2 regions of the Litoribacterium kuwaitense genome follow, and region 2 is predicted to be linked to the other one. Evidence: riboswitches for the same ligand, from Rfam matches in the RefSeq annotation. Region 2 holds a riboswitch; the other holds the start of a gene.
The links. A riboswitch is a leader RNA that binds a small molecule or an ion and turns the genes downstream of it on or off. The one in region 2 is predicted to bind S-adenosylmethionine.
Positions count from the first base shown of each region.

Region 1: linked by a shared signal. The riboswitch ahead of G4V62_RS06035 (methionine biosynthesis PLP-dependent protein) and the one ahead of metE (5-methyltetrahydropteroyltriglutamate--homocysteine S-methyltransferase) in region 2 are both predicted to bind S-adenosylmethionine.

Region 1 covers NZ_JAALFC010000006.1:85,294-92,139, reverse strand. Annotated here, with positions in the region: gene G4V62_RS06045 (M15 family metallopeptidase) at 249-1,118, shown strand; gene G4V62_RS06040 (SDR family oxidoreductase) at 1,243-2,109, shown strand; SAM riboswitch class I at 2,202-2,311, shown strand; partial or broken gene G4V62_RS06035 (methionine biosynthesis PLP-dependent protein) at 2,519-3,651, shown strand; gene G4V62_RS06030 (bifunctional homocysteine S-methyltransferase/methylenetetrahydrofolate reductase) at 3,648-5,501, shown strand; gene G4V62_RS06025 (carotenoid biosynthesis protein) at 5,751-6,551, shown strand; gene G4V62_RS06020 (lysophospholipid acyltransferase family protein) at 6,520-6,846, shown strand, end outside.
Region 2 covers NZ_JAALFC010000004.1:162,948-169,793, reverse strand. Annotated here, with positions in the region: gene G4V62_RS04730 (RNA polymerase sigma factor) at 1-101, shown strand, start outside; gene G4V62_RS04725 (hypothetical protein) at 94-1,638, shown strand; gene G4V62_RS04720 (DUF378 domain-containing protein) at 1,693-1,923, opposite strand; gene G4V62_RS04715 (iron-containing alcohol dehydrogenase) at 2,068-3,231, shown strand; gene G4V62_RS04710 (glucose-6-phosphate isomerase) at 3,345-4,697, shown strand; SAM riboswitch class I at 4,765-4,877, shown strand; gene metE (5-methyltetrahydropteroyltriglutamate--homocysteine S-methyltransferase) at 4,966-6,846, shown strand, end outside.

The sequences.
Region 1 (6,846 bases), on a different contig from region 2:
CACGGGTTTCAACGAAATGATGCCGAGCATATGCTCATGAAAAAAGAATCCGAACGCGTCTGTCACAACCTACCGGCACCAAATTTTAACAAATCACTTTCTCCGGCGAGGTCGTAGTGCCAGTGTAAAGCACGTCGTCTATTTATTTGACAAGTCCCGTGCCAATAAAATGAGCTTGCATTTTCATTGATACCGTGTGTAAGATACTCAAGGGGGAGTTGTGATTTTTTAAGAAGTTGGTGTATAAAATGATCTCTAAACAAATTCCATGGACAACAATTTTTTCAGTCGTTTTTTTAATTCTTGTTTTACTGGTGACTTCAGCTTGTTCTCCAAATGGCGCGTCGTCTTCGGAGGAATTACCTGCAGACGAGACATACCAAACAGACGAGAAGCCGTCTAGTGCTGAAGAAGCCGCAGCTGAGCCTGCCGCTTCTGAACAAGAAGACAATGAAAACGCAGAACCACCACGTGAACAATCTGATCGACCCGTTTTTAACCCTGAAACCGATGTAGATGAAAATAATGTCATCACTGACCCAAACAGCACGCTCGTTTTAGTAAATAAAACGTATAAGCTGCCTGCTGATTATATTCCTGCTGATCTTGTCGAACCAGCAATAGATTTTCCTTTTACAGAGCAATTGCCTAAGCGTTTAATGCGTGAAGAAGCCGCGCGAGCAATTGAACCATTGTTTCAAGCAGCAAAAGACGAAGGGCTGCAGCTATTTGCAATTTCAGGATATCGCTCGTATGACCGACAAGAAACGATCTTCGCATCGAACGTTAATCGCTACGGTTCCGAAGAAGAAGCAAATGAAGTCAGTGCGATTCCCGGGGAAAGTGAACATCAAACAGGTTTAACGATGGATGTGTCAACCCCCTCTGTCAACAACACGCTTACAGAGGACTTTGCAGATACCCCTGAAGGGCAATGGTTGAAAGAAAATGCCCATCAGTTTGGATTTATTATACGTTTTCCAAAAGATAAAGTAGATATTACACAGTATAGTTACGAGCCATGGCATATTCGCTATGTCGGTGAAGAGCATGCTGAAAAGATCTACAACGAATCCATTACTTTAGAAGAATATTTACAAGCTCCAAGTACGATGTAAGAATGTGAACGTGTATGGAGATGAATGACATCGGTGCCCTTAGAGGTACCGATGTTTTTTGGTTTGTTTGGAAATGTGCCGATTCGGTAACACTAATTTAAACGCTATTTTAGGAGGAATCGGAATGCGTTCAAACGAATATCCCTTTTCAGCGCCCGCGCAGCACCAGCCTACCCAGCCTGGTTTAGAAAAAAACATGATGCCTCAACCTTTTTCAGACAACCCTGAGTATTTACCAGCTGGTAAGCTGCAAGGAAAAAATGCACTGATCACTGGTGGGGATAGCGGCATCGGAAAAGCTGTCGCGATCGCCTATGCGAAGGAAGGCGCCCACGTCGCCATCGTTTATTTAAATGAACACGAAGATGCACAAAGCGTACAAGCGGAAATTGAGAGCTATGGTGGTGAATGCCTTCTTATTCCAGGAGACGTCGGAGACGAAGCATTCGCCAAAGAAGCTGTAAACAGAACAATTGAAGCCTTTGGATCGCTACACATTCTCGTAAATAATGCCGCTGAACAACATCCGCAACAACGCTTTGAAGATATTACGAGTGACCAATTGGAGAAGACGTTTCGGACGAACATTTTTTCATGTTTCTATTTCACCCAAGCTGCCTTACCTTATTTAGCTGCTGGATGTACAATTATCAATACGTCGTCGATTACTGCATACAAAGGAAGTAAAGATTTAATCGACTACTCCGCAACTAAAGGGGCGATTACATCACTTACTCGTTCCCTGTCACAACAGCTTGTCGACCGAGGAATCCGAGTCAATGCCGTAGCTCCGGGACCGATCTGGACACCGCTGATCCCTGCATCCTTTGACGAGCAGAAAGTCGCAACCTTTGGAACAACGACACCAATGAAGCGACCAGGTCAGCCAGAAGAATTGGCTCCAGCTTATGTATACTTGGCTTGCGAAGACTCGTCTTATATGACTGGACAGGTTCTTCATATCAATGGTGGCTCCATGATTAACGGATAAACACTCTTTGCGACGATGTAAAAAAACGAGGTTGCTTTTTCGTCATAGCTCGTGTACAGTAATGAATAACAATTAAATCATACGTATTCTTTTTCTTATCCAGAGAGGTGAAGGGAAATGGCCCTATGAAGCCTCAGCAACCAGCCTATTGATTAGGCACGGTGCTACGTCCAGCAAGCAAATTTTGCTTGAAAGATGAGAAGAAGGATTTTTTTCTAAAAAAACTCCTTCTTTTTCTCATGAAGGGGTTTTTTCGTTGTTTTTTTCGCACTTTCGCTCGAAGACAGAGCGTTTGGCGGATGAGATGACGGATGCCCCCAACGCTATCTGACTGGATTCGTGCATCCAAGCGCCAGTCAGTAGCTTCCTAACAAATATAGACACATTACATTGAAGGAGGCATCCCTCATTGACAGAAAAAAAACTTGACACAACTTTTGCGCAAATTGGCAATCGCTCTGATACTGAAACAGGTACGGTCTCTCCGGCAATTTATTTATCTACTGCTTATCGACATGCAGGAATTGGAGAATCGACCGACTATGATTACTCACGTACAAAAACCCAACACGCGATGTTTTAGAAAAAGCCATCGCTGCTTTAGAAAGTGGTGAACGCGGGCTTGCCTTCTCATCTGGGATGGCCGCCATTCATGCCGTCATGTCTCTTTTTAAACCCGGAGATCACCTTGTCGTCTCAGAGGATCTTTACGGAGGAACTTACCGGCTTCTTGACAAATATGGACAAACGAACCACGGGATCACTTTTTCTAGTGTGCCTACCCACAATTTAAAAGAAGTGCAAAAAGCCATCACTCCGAAAACGAAAGCACTGTTTGTAGAGACACCGACAAATCCGTTGATGATTGAATCAGACCTGATCGAGCTCGGTTTTATCGCCCAAAAACACCGGCTAATATTCATTGTCGATAACACGTTTTTCACACCTTACTTACAGCATCCTCATTTATCTGGCGCTGATGTTGTCATTCATTCTGGGACGAAATATTTAGGTGGTCATAATGATGTCCTCGCTGGCTTAGTGACGGCTCGTGATGCAAAACTAGGACAACAGCTGGCCGATTACCAAAATGCCGCTGGAGCGGTGCTGTCTCCCTTTGATTGTTGGCTATTGATGAGAGGGATGAAAACATTGCCGCTCAGAATGCGACAGCATACGAAAAATGCGCAAGTTCTTGCCGATTTTCTTAAGACCCACCCCCTTGTGAGTCATGTTTTTTATCCTGGAAAAGGCGGGATGCTTTCCTTCCGTCTCACAGGTGAAGAGCTCATTGCACCATTTTTAAAATCACTCTCCTTGATTTGTTTTGCTGAGAGTCTCGGAGGCGTTGAGAGCTTTATTACGTATCCAGCGACACAGACGCACATGGACATTCCTGTAGAGGTTCGAAGTGCGTACGGTGTCTGCAATCGCCTCCTCCGCTTCTCTGTAGGGATTGAAGATGTTGAGGATTTAAAAAATGATTTGAACGCAGCCTTGCTAGAAGCATCTTCATCGCTACTAAAGGAGGAAAGCAAATGACTTTCATTGAAAAACTGCAAAAGCAACACGTGATTTTGGATGGGGCGATGGGAAGTTATCTATATGATGCCTACCAAATTACACATTGCTTTGAGCGTGTAAATTTGACCAACCCATCGTATGTGAAAGAGGTGCACCGTGCGTACGTAGATGCAGGTGCAGATGTGATTAAAACAAACACTTATGCAGCGAATGCCATTAAGCTGGCAAAGTACGGGCTTGAGGAACAAGTTGAAGACATCAATCGTGCAGCTGTTCGATTAGCAAAAGAAGCCGCCAAAGACCGTGATGTTTTTGTCGCAGGGACCATTGGTGGTATCCGTGATGTAACTAGGTCTGAAACAACCTTGGAAAAGATCGTCGCCACGTTTGAACAACAGGTCGATGCTCTCATTTCCGAAGGGGTCGATGCTCTGCTTTTCGAAACGTATTACGATGAAGAAGAATTACAAACAGTCGTCGCTTTAGCACGAAAGAAAACCAATATATTCATCATTGCTCAACTTTCTCTACAAGAGGCAGGTCGACTTCAAAATGGCAAGCCGCTAACGAAAGCACTCAAGCAACTAGCTTTGATTGGCGCTGACGTTGTTGGGATTAACTGCCGTCTTGGTCCATACCATACGATTGAAGCACTCAAAGGGGTCCCATTATTGCCGAACGTTTTCTTATCAGCAGCCCCGAATGCTGGCATGCCCGATGTACAAGATGGAAGACTCTTCTTCAAATCGCAGCCAGAATATTTCGGCGATTGTGCTCTTTCCTTGAGAAAGCAAGGGGTTCGTTTAATTGGCGGATGCTGTGGCACGACACCTGCCCATATTGCAGCGATGGCTTCTGCTGTTCAAGCATTAGAACCTGTCAGCGAAAAAACGATCGTTAAGCCACTTGTTGAAGAACCACCAAAACCATCTGTGTCACCATTAAGTGAAAAACCTTTACATCAGCTTGTACAAGAACGGACCTCTGTCATCGTAGAGTTGGATCCGCCTAAACATTTAGATGTTTCCGAGTATTTCAAAGGGGCTGTTGCACTGCATCATGCTGGTGTAGATGCGGTTACGATTGCTGACAACTCACTGGCGTCACCTCGCGTCTGTAACACTTCAATCGCGACAATTTTAAAGAATCAATACAATATTAAGCCGCTTGTTCACCTATCTTGCCGCGATCGAAACCTTATCGGTCTGCAATCTCATATTATGGGCCTTCATACATCTGGTATTCATGATATTTTGGGTGTGACAGGAGATCCGACGAAGCTAGGGGATTTTCCGGGAGCTACATCCGTTTACGATGTACAAAGCTTTGAATTAATTAAATTACTAAAACAATTTAACGAAGGTTTTTCTCCTTCAGGCAAGCCATTAAAAGAAAAAGCGCAGTTTTCAGTTGCTGGTGCATTTAACCCGAACGTTAAAAATATGGAGAAAGCGATCAAACGATTAGAAAAAAAGATCACTTATGGTGCCGATTATTTCATCTCTCAGCCTGTATTTAGTGAAGCGCAAATCAAAGAAGTTGCTGCAGCTGTTCAAACGCTTAGTGCCCCGATGTATATTGGTATTATGCCGCTCACCGGGTACCGTAACGCTGAATTTTTGCACCATGAAGTCCCTGGCATTAAACTGGCTGATGACACGAGAGCACGAATGGCTGCTTGTAAGGATGACCCGAAAGCGGCGCGGCGTGAAGGGCTGGCAATTGCTAAGCATTTGATCGATGTTGCCATGGATTTCTTTTCAGGCATTTATATCATCACGCCATTTCTTAAATACGATTGGTCGGTCGATCTTGTCGAGCACGCTTTATCTCATAACAAAGCGATTCCTCTTATAAAGCAAACATGAGTAGCAAATGACACTACTCATCGCGCAACATGCTAAAATATAGAAATTACTGGAAGCAGATCGATGTTTTGCCGGACATCTACCTTCCTGCCCACCTTTCTCTGTGTAGTCAAAGCTATGAAAAACTTTGCCTACACTTTTTTACGGAAAAAACTTTTGCCAAAGGCAGCCACTCCAAACTCTACAAGCCGTTTTTCACCATGTATAATGAAAGCACCTTTACTATAGATAGGATGTGTTAATGTTAATATGGCAAAGTTCTTTCACCCGCGATCATTATACATATTATTTCTTTTTTGGTATGTAAACGGTGTTTTCCTTTTAGGCTTTGATATCCTGCCATCATGGCTTGAATGGAGCAATGGCGTGTTTCTTGTGCTCGCTGGGTTGCTTGGCTGTGTTTACTTTTATTATATTTATCAAGCGGCCGGTCTTTGGTATAGCCTCTTAGTGTTTGTTCTTTCTATGGGGACCGAAGCGCTTGGTGTGAACTTCAACATATTATTTGGTTCATACAATTATCATGGTGCCTTTGGAATTGAGTGGGCTGGCGTTCCGGTAGGCATCGGCTTTGCTTGGATCATGGTCATGGCAACGTCTCATGCGCTCGCTAAACGAATTACGAGTGGGATGCGCTTTCAAACGATCGCCATTGCTCTATTTGGAACAGCGATTGCTGTTAGTATGGACCTTTTACTCGATCCTGTTTCCACGGTCAGGGGATATTGGACTTGGAATGAACCCGGCACTTACTATGACATCCCCCTGCAAAATTTTATAGGCTGGGCTGTGCTTTCTTTCTTTTTACACCTCATCAAAAGTATTTTTCTTTCTCCGCGTGAAGCTAATCACGTCTGGTGGGAGGAACGTATGGTATGGCTGTACACACTGATTGTCGGTTTTTTTGCCATGCTTGCCGTTCTCGAAGGTATTCCTGGGGCAGCCTTCCTCGTCATTGCCTTGACCGCATTATGGCTACTGCTTTATCTCAACGGCAGAAAGCGTGAGGTGAAGAATGATGAGAAAAGCAAACAAGCTCAAAGCATTTGAAGCAATATTTTCAATGATTGTTAGACGCATGCTCCAAAAACATTTCCAAAACATTTACGTAAGTACCGAAGTGCCAGCGTTGTCTCCACACAAGCCGACGCTGATCTACGCTAATCATTCAAACTGGTGGGATGGCCTCGTTTTATTTTATTTCAATCGCTATTGCCTCCAGACAGAAGCTTATATGATGATGCATGAAAAAGGACTGAAGCAACACCCTTACTTTTCCATGCTTGGTGCTTTTTCAGTAGATAAAACAAAGCCTAAAGATATCGTTAAAGCCCTGAACTATGCT
Region 2 (6,846 bases):
TGCAAGTATCTTTAGCTACGGTAAAAACGAGAATGTTTAGAGCGAAGGAGCTCTTAAAGCAAGAGATTAAAAAAAGTCAGGAGGGGTCGCATCTTGGATGATCAACAGCTGGAAAAACAACTTCAACAGCTAAAAAATACATACAACCAAATGCCTCGCTTCTCTGATCAAGACAAGATAATGAAGGAGATACAACAGGAGCGGAGGGAGAAACCAGCATTTAAAGTTCGGCGATTTCGAAAGGCACCGCTTATTGCTAGCATCGCAGGGCTTGTCGTCATCGGGGGCATGCTTGGAAATGGTTTATTGCAATCCAATCTGACGTTATCTAATTCATCTGAAAATAGTGTAGAGACGACAAACCCTCAATTTGATGTTGAGCTTGATAACAAATTCGATGCCTTAGTGCAAGAGCTATTCATCGAGAAACTTCAGCTGTCTAAAGTACCAGCTGATCTTGAGTTTATCAAGGAAGCTGAAAAGTTTGCGGCACATAGTAAAGAGAAATTATCCGAGATGGGGGAGGAAGAAGCAGAGGCGCTATATCGAATTAGTGTTGAAGAGTTAGAAAAAAAACTTGAATCACCTGCAGAAACAATCCAAAGGCTGACAAATTCGACCAATCTAGGTGTTGACTTACGCTCAGATGAACTCACTCGTCTCGTGAAAAAGCAAATGGAATTAAGGCCGTTATTAGCAAGTCATATGGGAGAGTGGTCGGAAGAAGCGCTTACCTCTCAAGGCTATACTTTACAACAAACGGATTTACAAATTGATTGGTCATTCCTGGATCAGACATTTAGAAAGATCACAAATGAAAAGATTTCCAGATTTATTCAATTGCAAAATCATGTTGTTACTATACAAGCAGAAAACCTTTCATGGAACGATTTATCCGATCGAATTGTTGATATTGAGTGGTATTTACAAACATTTCCACAAGCTGATTTTATGTTGGTTGAAAAAATGCTACAACAATATCACGAGCACCTTTATCTTTATTTAGGTAAAGGAGAATCGCATTCTTCATTTCAAGAAAATGGATATTTAAAACAGGAAGTGCAATCAAGCTACGAACGCTTTTTGATTAACTACCCGAATACGTTAACCTTTTTTACTGTACAATCGTTCTATTCTCTATTAGAAAACAATGGCTTTCAAACGAGTGAAGAGGTTCAGGCTTTTGTCGTTAATGGATTAGCGCAAAATTTGGAAGTAGAGAGAAGTGCTGAAGATATTCAAGAGCCTATTTTGCCGTTAAAAGAGCCTTTAGATCAGCGTTACGAAAAATGGAAACTAGATCAATCTGCTATGTCGCTTGAAAAATTGCTCCCTATCGAAGTAGCCCAGTTTTTTGCTAAAGCGATTGAAGAAAATGCATTTGACTTAGCTGAGAAATTAGTGGTATCAAGGGAAAGTGAAGAGATAAATATCGAGAAATCTAGCCCTTATTTGTCGCCATATTGGCTCACGTTAACAGAAGGTAAAATAAAGACGCTGCCAGATGACATGGGGAAAATATTGATGTGGGTGACTGATGAAACAGCGATAAGTACGCCTTATTTCGTTCGCTTCCTTAAGGATGAAAACAGCTGGAAAATTGATTGGGATGCTCTTCTCTTTCAAGCAAGACAATAACGAGATGAAAGAAGGTGACCCTTTGGCCTATTGGCTGCAGGAGTCACCTTTTTGTTATGAATAGTTTCGGTCAGGCTCCGTTTCCGTCACTTCTGCTGGTTTAAAAAGTAGTGACAAGGCGATTAAGCCACTAATTCCTACTAAGCCATAGATGATGCGTGCTAAAGCAGCATCTTGTCCACCAAAAATAGCTGCGACGAGATCAAACTGGAAAAATCCGATAAGGCCCCAGTTGATCGCACCGATGATGATTAACAATAAAGCGATGCGCTGAAGTGTACTCACGAACATCCCTCCTTAAGGTGATTTTTTTCTTTTTTAATGTGCGCAAATCGATGGCATCCTATTCACTCGCGAGACGAAATGCTTTTCAAGTTCTATCAAGTTCATGCATAATGAGAAAAAGGCAAAAGGGAGAGATGAATTGCAATGCAAACATTTGTATATCATAATCCGACCCGACTTATTTTTGGCGAAGGGGTTACCGAACAGCTGATTGAACAGCTCGAACCATACGGCTCAAAAATTCTTCTCGTTTATGGAGGCGGAAGCATTAAACGCAGCGGTTTGTATGATCACGTTGTGAAACTTTTACAGGAAGCGAATAAGACCGTTTTTGAATTAGCAGGCGTCGAGCCAAACCCACGCGTAGAAACAGCGCGCAAAGGTGTGCAAATTTGTAAGGAAAACGATGTCGATGTCATCCTTGCAGTGGGCGGGGGAAGTGTGATCGATTGTACAAAGCTTATCGCTGCTGCGTCGCTTCATGATGCCGATGCATGGGACATTGTCCAAAAGAAAGTCACGGTTGAACGTGCAATGCCTTTCGGAACTATTTTGACGCTTGCTGCAACCGGTTCGGAAATGAACTCTGGTTCTGTTATCACGAACTGGGAGACAAAAGAAAAAGATAGTTGGGGCAGCCCACACGTCTTTCCAGCTTTTTCGTTACTTGATCCGCGACATACAGTAACGGTGCCAAAAGACCATACTGTTTATGGCATGGTTGATATAATGTCCCATTGCTTTGAACAATATTTTCATCATGATGAGAATACGCACGTACAGGATCGCTTTAATGAAGGGTTGTTAAAAACAGTCATTGCAACGGCACCTGAGCTATTAAAGGATTTGTCAAACATTACCCACCGAGAAACGATTTTGTATGCCGGTACAATGGCGCTCAATGGTACGTTATCGATGGGTGTTCGTGGTGATTGGGCGTGTCACAATTTAGAGCATGCGATTTCTGCGGTTCATGACATCCCGCACGCAGGAGGGCTGGCTATTATTTTCCCTCATTGGATGCAGCATGTGTTGCAAGAAAATGTTGAGCGCTTCAAACAATTTGCCATCCGTGTATTTGAAGTTCATCCACTTGGAAAAACTGATGAAGAGATTGCTTTAGAGGGGATTGAAAAATTACGTGTGTTTTGGACATCTCTTGGTGCACCAGAACGATTAGCTGATTATGGTATTGAAGAAAATACGCTCCCGACGATCGTTGAACAGGCAATGGAAAACGGACCATTTGGGCAGTTTTCTACGCTAAATGCTTCAGATTGTGAGGCCATTTTACGAGCCTCTTTGTAAGTGTGAGTGAGACAAATGTTTCGTATGGGTGGATTTTTTTGAAAGTATGCTAGGTTTTATGAGTGTAACGTGGTAAAATAAACATAGAGCGACTAGCATAATGGAGGTACATGATGACTAAACCACTACATTTTTCTTATGAAGAAGCACTGTCCTTTTTTCAGCCTCATGAAATTGATTATTTACAACAGACGGTCTCAACATTACATAAAAGTATTCATGAGAAAACAGGCGCAGGCGCTGATTATTTGGGCTGGGTCGATTTACCAGTTGATTATGACAAGGAAGAGTTTGCCCGCATTGAAAAAGCAGCAGCTCAGATTAAAGATCATTCCGATGTTTTGATTGTCATCGGGATTGGTGGTTCGTATCTTGGTGCCCGTGCTGCCTTAGAAATGTTAAACCATAGCTTTTACAATATCATTGACAAAGAAGACCGCAAGGCGCCGCAAATTATCTTCTTAGGTCACCACATTTCTGCACAATATGTAGCGGATTTGCAAGACGTCTTAAAAAACAAAGACGTTTCTGTGAATGTGATTTCGAAATCAGGAACGACAACGGAGCCCGCGATTGCATTTCGCCATATGAAAACGTGGATGGAAGAAAAATATGGCAAAGATGAGGCGAAAAAGCGTATTTTTGCAACGACGGATAAAGAAAAAGGGGCTTTAAAGACATTGGCGTCTGAAGAAGGTTATGAAACTTTCGTCATTCCCGATGATGTCGGTGGGCGTTACTCTGTGCTCACTGCTGTTGGTCTGTTACCAATTGCGGTCAGTGGTATTTCTATTCAAGATATGATGCAAGGAGCGGCAGATGCCCGTGAAGCTTACAGCGCGCCAAACGTTCACGATAACGAAGCGTATCAGTATGCTGCTGTAAGAAACGTTTTGTATAACAAAGGCTATACGATTGAAATGCTTATTAATTACGAGCCTTCTTTGCAATATTTCTCTGAATGGTGGAAGCAGTTATTTGGAGAAAGTGAAGGGAAAGACCTGAAAGGGATCTACCCATCTTCTGCCAATTTCTCAACTGACTTACATTCCTTAGGTCAATATGTCCAAGAAGGACGCAGAGATTTATTTGAAACAGTCCTCTCTGTCGAGGAGCCAGGTGCGCAAATTTTGATTGAGAAAGACGAGAATAATTTAGATGGCTTAAATTACTTAGGTGGTCGAGACCTTGACTTTGTAAATAAAAAAGCGCAAGAAGGTACTCGTCTAGCTCATATTGATGGCGGCGTTCCGAACTTGAACGTGCATATTGCTAAGCGCGACGCCTATCACTTCGGTTATCTCGTCTATTTCTTTGAGAAAGCATGCGCGATGAGTGGTTACTTGTTGGGTGTTAACCCATTCGATCAGCCTGGTGTCGAAGCGTATAAGCAAAACATGTTTGCTCTACTAGGGAAGCCCGGCTTTGAAGAGCGTTTAAACGAGCTAAAAGATCGCTTAACGTAAAATCTTCAAAAAAAGGTTTGACAGATGATTTTATCTAGTGCTAGGATATAACTCATAATTAAATACTCTCTTATTAAGAGCGGTGGAGGGACTGGCCCTGTGAAACCCGGCAACCATTCAGACGAAGATCTGAATAAGGTGCTAAATCCTGCAAAGCGATAGAGCTTTGAGAGATGAGAGCGAAGGAACGTGACCAGACCTCTCCGCTCTTAGGAGAGGTTTTTTTTGTTAAATGAATCAATGACTTACACAGACCGAGGAGGATAAGATGAAAACTGCAAACATTGGCTATCCACGAATTGGCGCTCACCGGGAATGGAAAAAAGCATTAGAGGCTTTTTGGAAAAACGAGACAACTGAAGAGACTCTCAAGGACGCGTTAAAAAACATTCGGATTGAAAATTTAGAAAAGCAACAAAAGAAAAACCTTGATTTTATTCCTGTAGCTGACTCTTCTTGGTATGATCATATTCTTGATACAGCATGGAGCTTAAATATTATCCCTGAAAGATTTCGTTCACTAGAAGACACACCCGGTTTGGACACATATTTTGCCATTGCACGCGGAACAAAAGACGGGGTCGCTTCAGAGATGACGAAATGGTTCAATACCAATTACCATTACATCGTGCCAGAATTTGATGACAAGACAAAGCCGGCACTTGTCCATAATCGTTGGAGTGATGCTTTTAACGAAGCAAAAGAAATTGGCATTGACGGCGGTGTACCGGTGATCGTCGGACCTTATACATTTCTTTCTTTATCCAAAGGTGTTGAGCAATTTTCAGAGCGTTTAAACGAGCTTAAAGCTATTTATATCAACATCTTTAAGCAACTGGAAAAAGACGGTGCTGCTTGGGTGCAAGTCGATGAGCCGATCTTGTCTACTAGCTTAACGACAGAAGAAGTTCAAACAATTGCTGAATTGTATAATGATATTAAAGCAGAGCTTCCGCAACTTAACCTCAAGCTACAAACGTATTTTTCAAATATTGCGCATTGGGAAATCATTAAAAAGTCTAATGTCGATGGCTTTGGACTCGATTTCGTCCACGATGGCGAAACACAGCTAAAAACCCTTACTGAGTCAGGGTTTCCTGAAGGGAAAACGTTATTTGCTGGGGTTTTAAATGGCCGAAATATTTGGCGGTCTGATATTCAAACGGTTGGTGTGCTCGTAAAAGCGCTGAACGCTCTTACGCCAGACATCGTGATTCAGCCTTCATGCAGTCTGCTTCATGTTCCGGTTACGGTTGAATTGGAGAAGGATTTGCCGTCGTGGCTGCGTGATGGACTAGCCTTTGCTGATGAAAAATTAACTGAGCTGTCAATCGTTAGTGATTGGGCGGCTGGGAAAACAACAGGTGCGGACCTCCAGTTAAAAGCACTAGCAACGCTTCAAGAAGCGCCAGGACGGCAAAAAAATGAAGTTCGTCAAGCAGTTGCCGCTTTGACAGATGAAGATTTTCATCGAGCTTCACCTTATGCAGAGCGAAAAGAAAAACAGAAAGAAGCATTTCAATTGCCTTTGCTACCTACAACAACCATCGGTTCGTTGCCACAGACGCAAACTGTTCGTCAAGAACGTCTCAAATGGCGAAGAAAAGAGAAAAGCAACGAAGAGTACGAAGCATTCATTCAAGCTGAGACGAAACGTTGGGTTGATATCCAAGAGGAGCTTGATATCGATGTCCTCGTTCACGGTGAATTTGAACGGACCGACATGGTTGAATACTTCGGCGAAAAGCTCGACGGCTTTGCCTTCACTCGGTACGGCTGGGTACAATCTTATGGTTCGCGTTGCGTAAAGCCACCCGTCATTTACGGAGATGTTGCGTTTAGAGAACCGATGACAGTTGCAGAAAGCAAATATGCTCAGTCATTAACGTCCCGTCCTGTCAAAGGAATGCTGACCGGTCCGATTACGATTTTAAACTGGTCATTCGTCCGTAACGACGTCTCAAGAAGAGACGTTGTCCTGCAAATTGGTCTTGCCTTACGTGAAGAAATTCGTCACTTAGAGGAGAATGGCATCACGATGATCCAAGTTGATGAGCCAGCGCTTCGCGAAGGACTTCCACTGAAGAAGAATTTACATGAAGCTTATTTGAATGATGCCGTAGAATCATTCCGCTTAGCGACGAGTGCT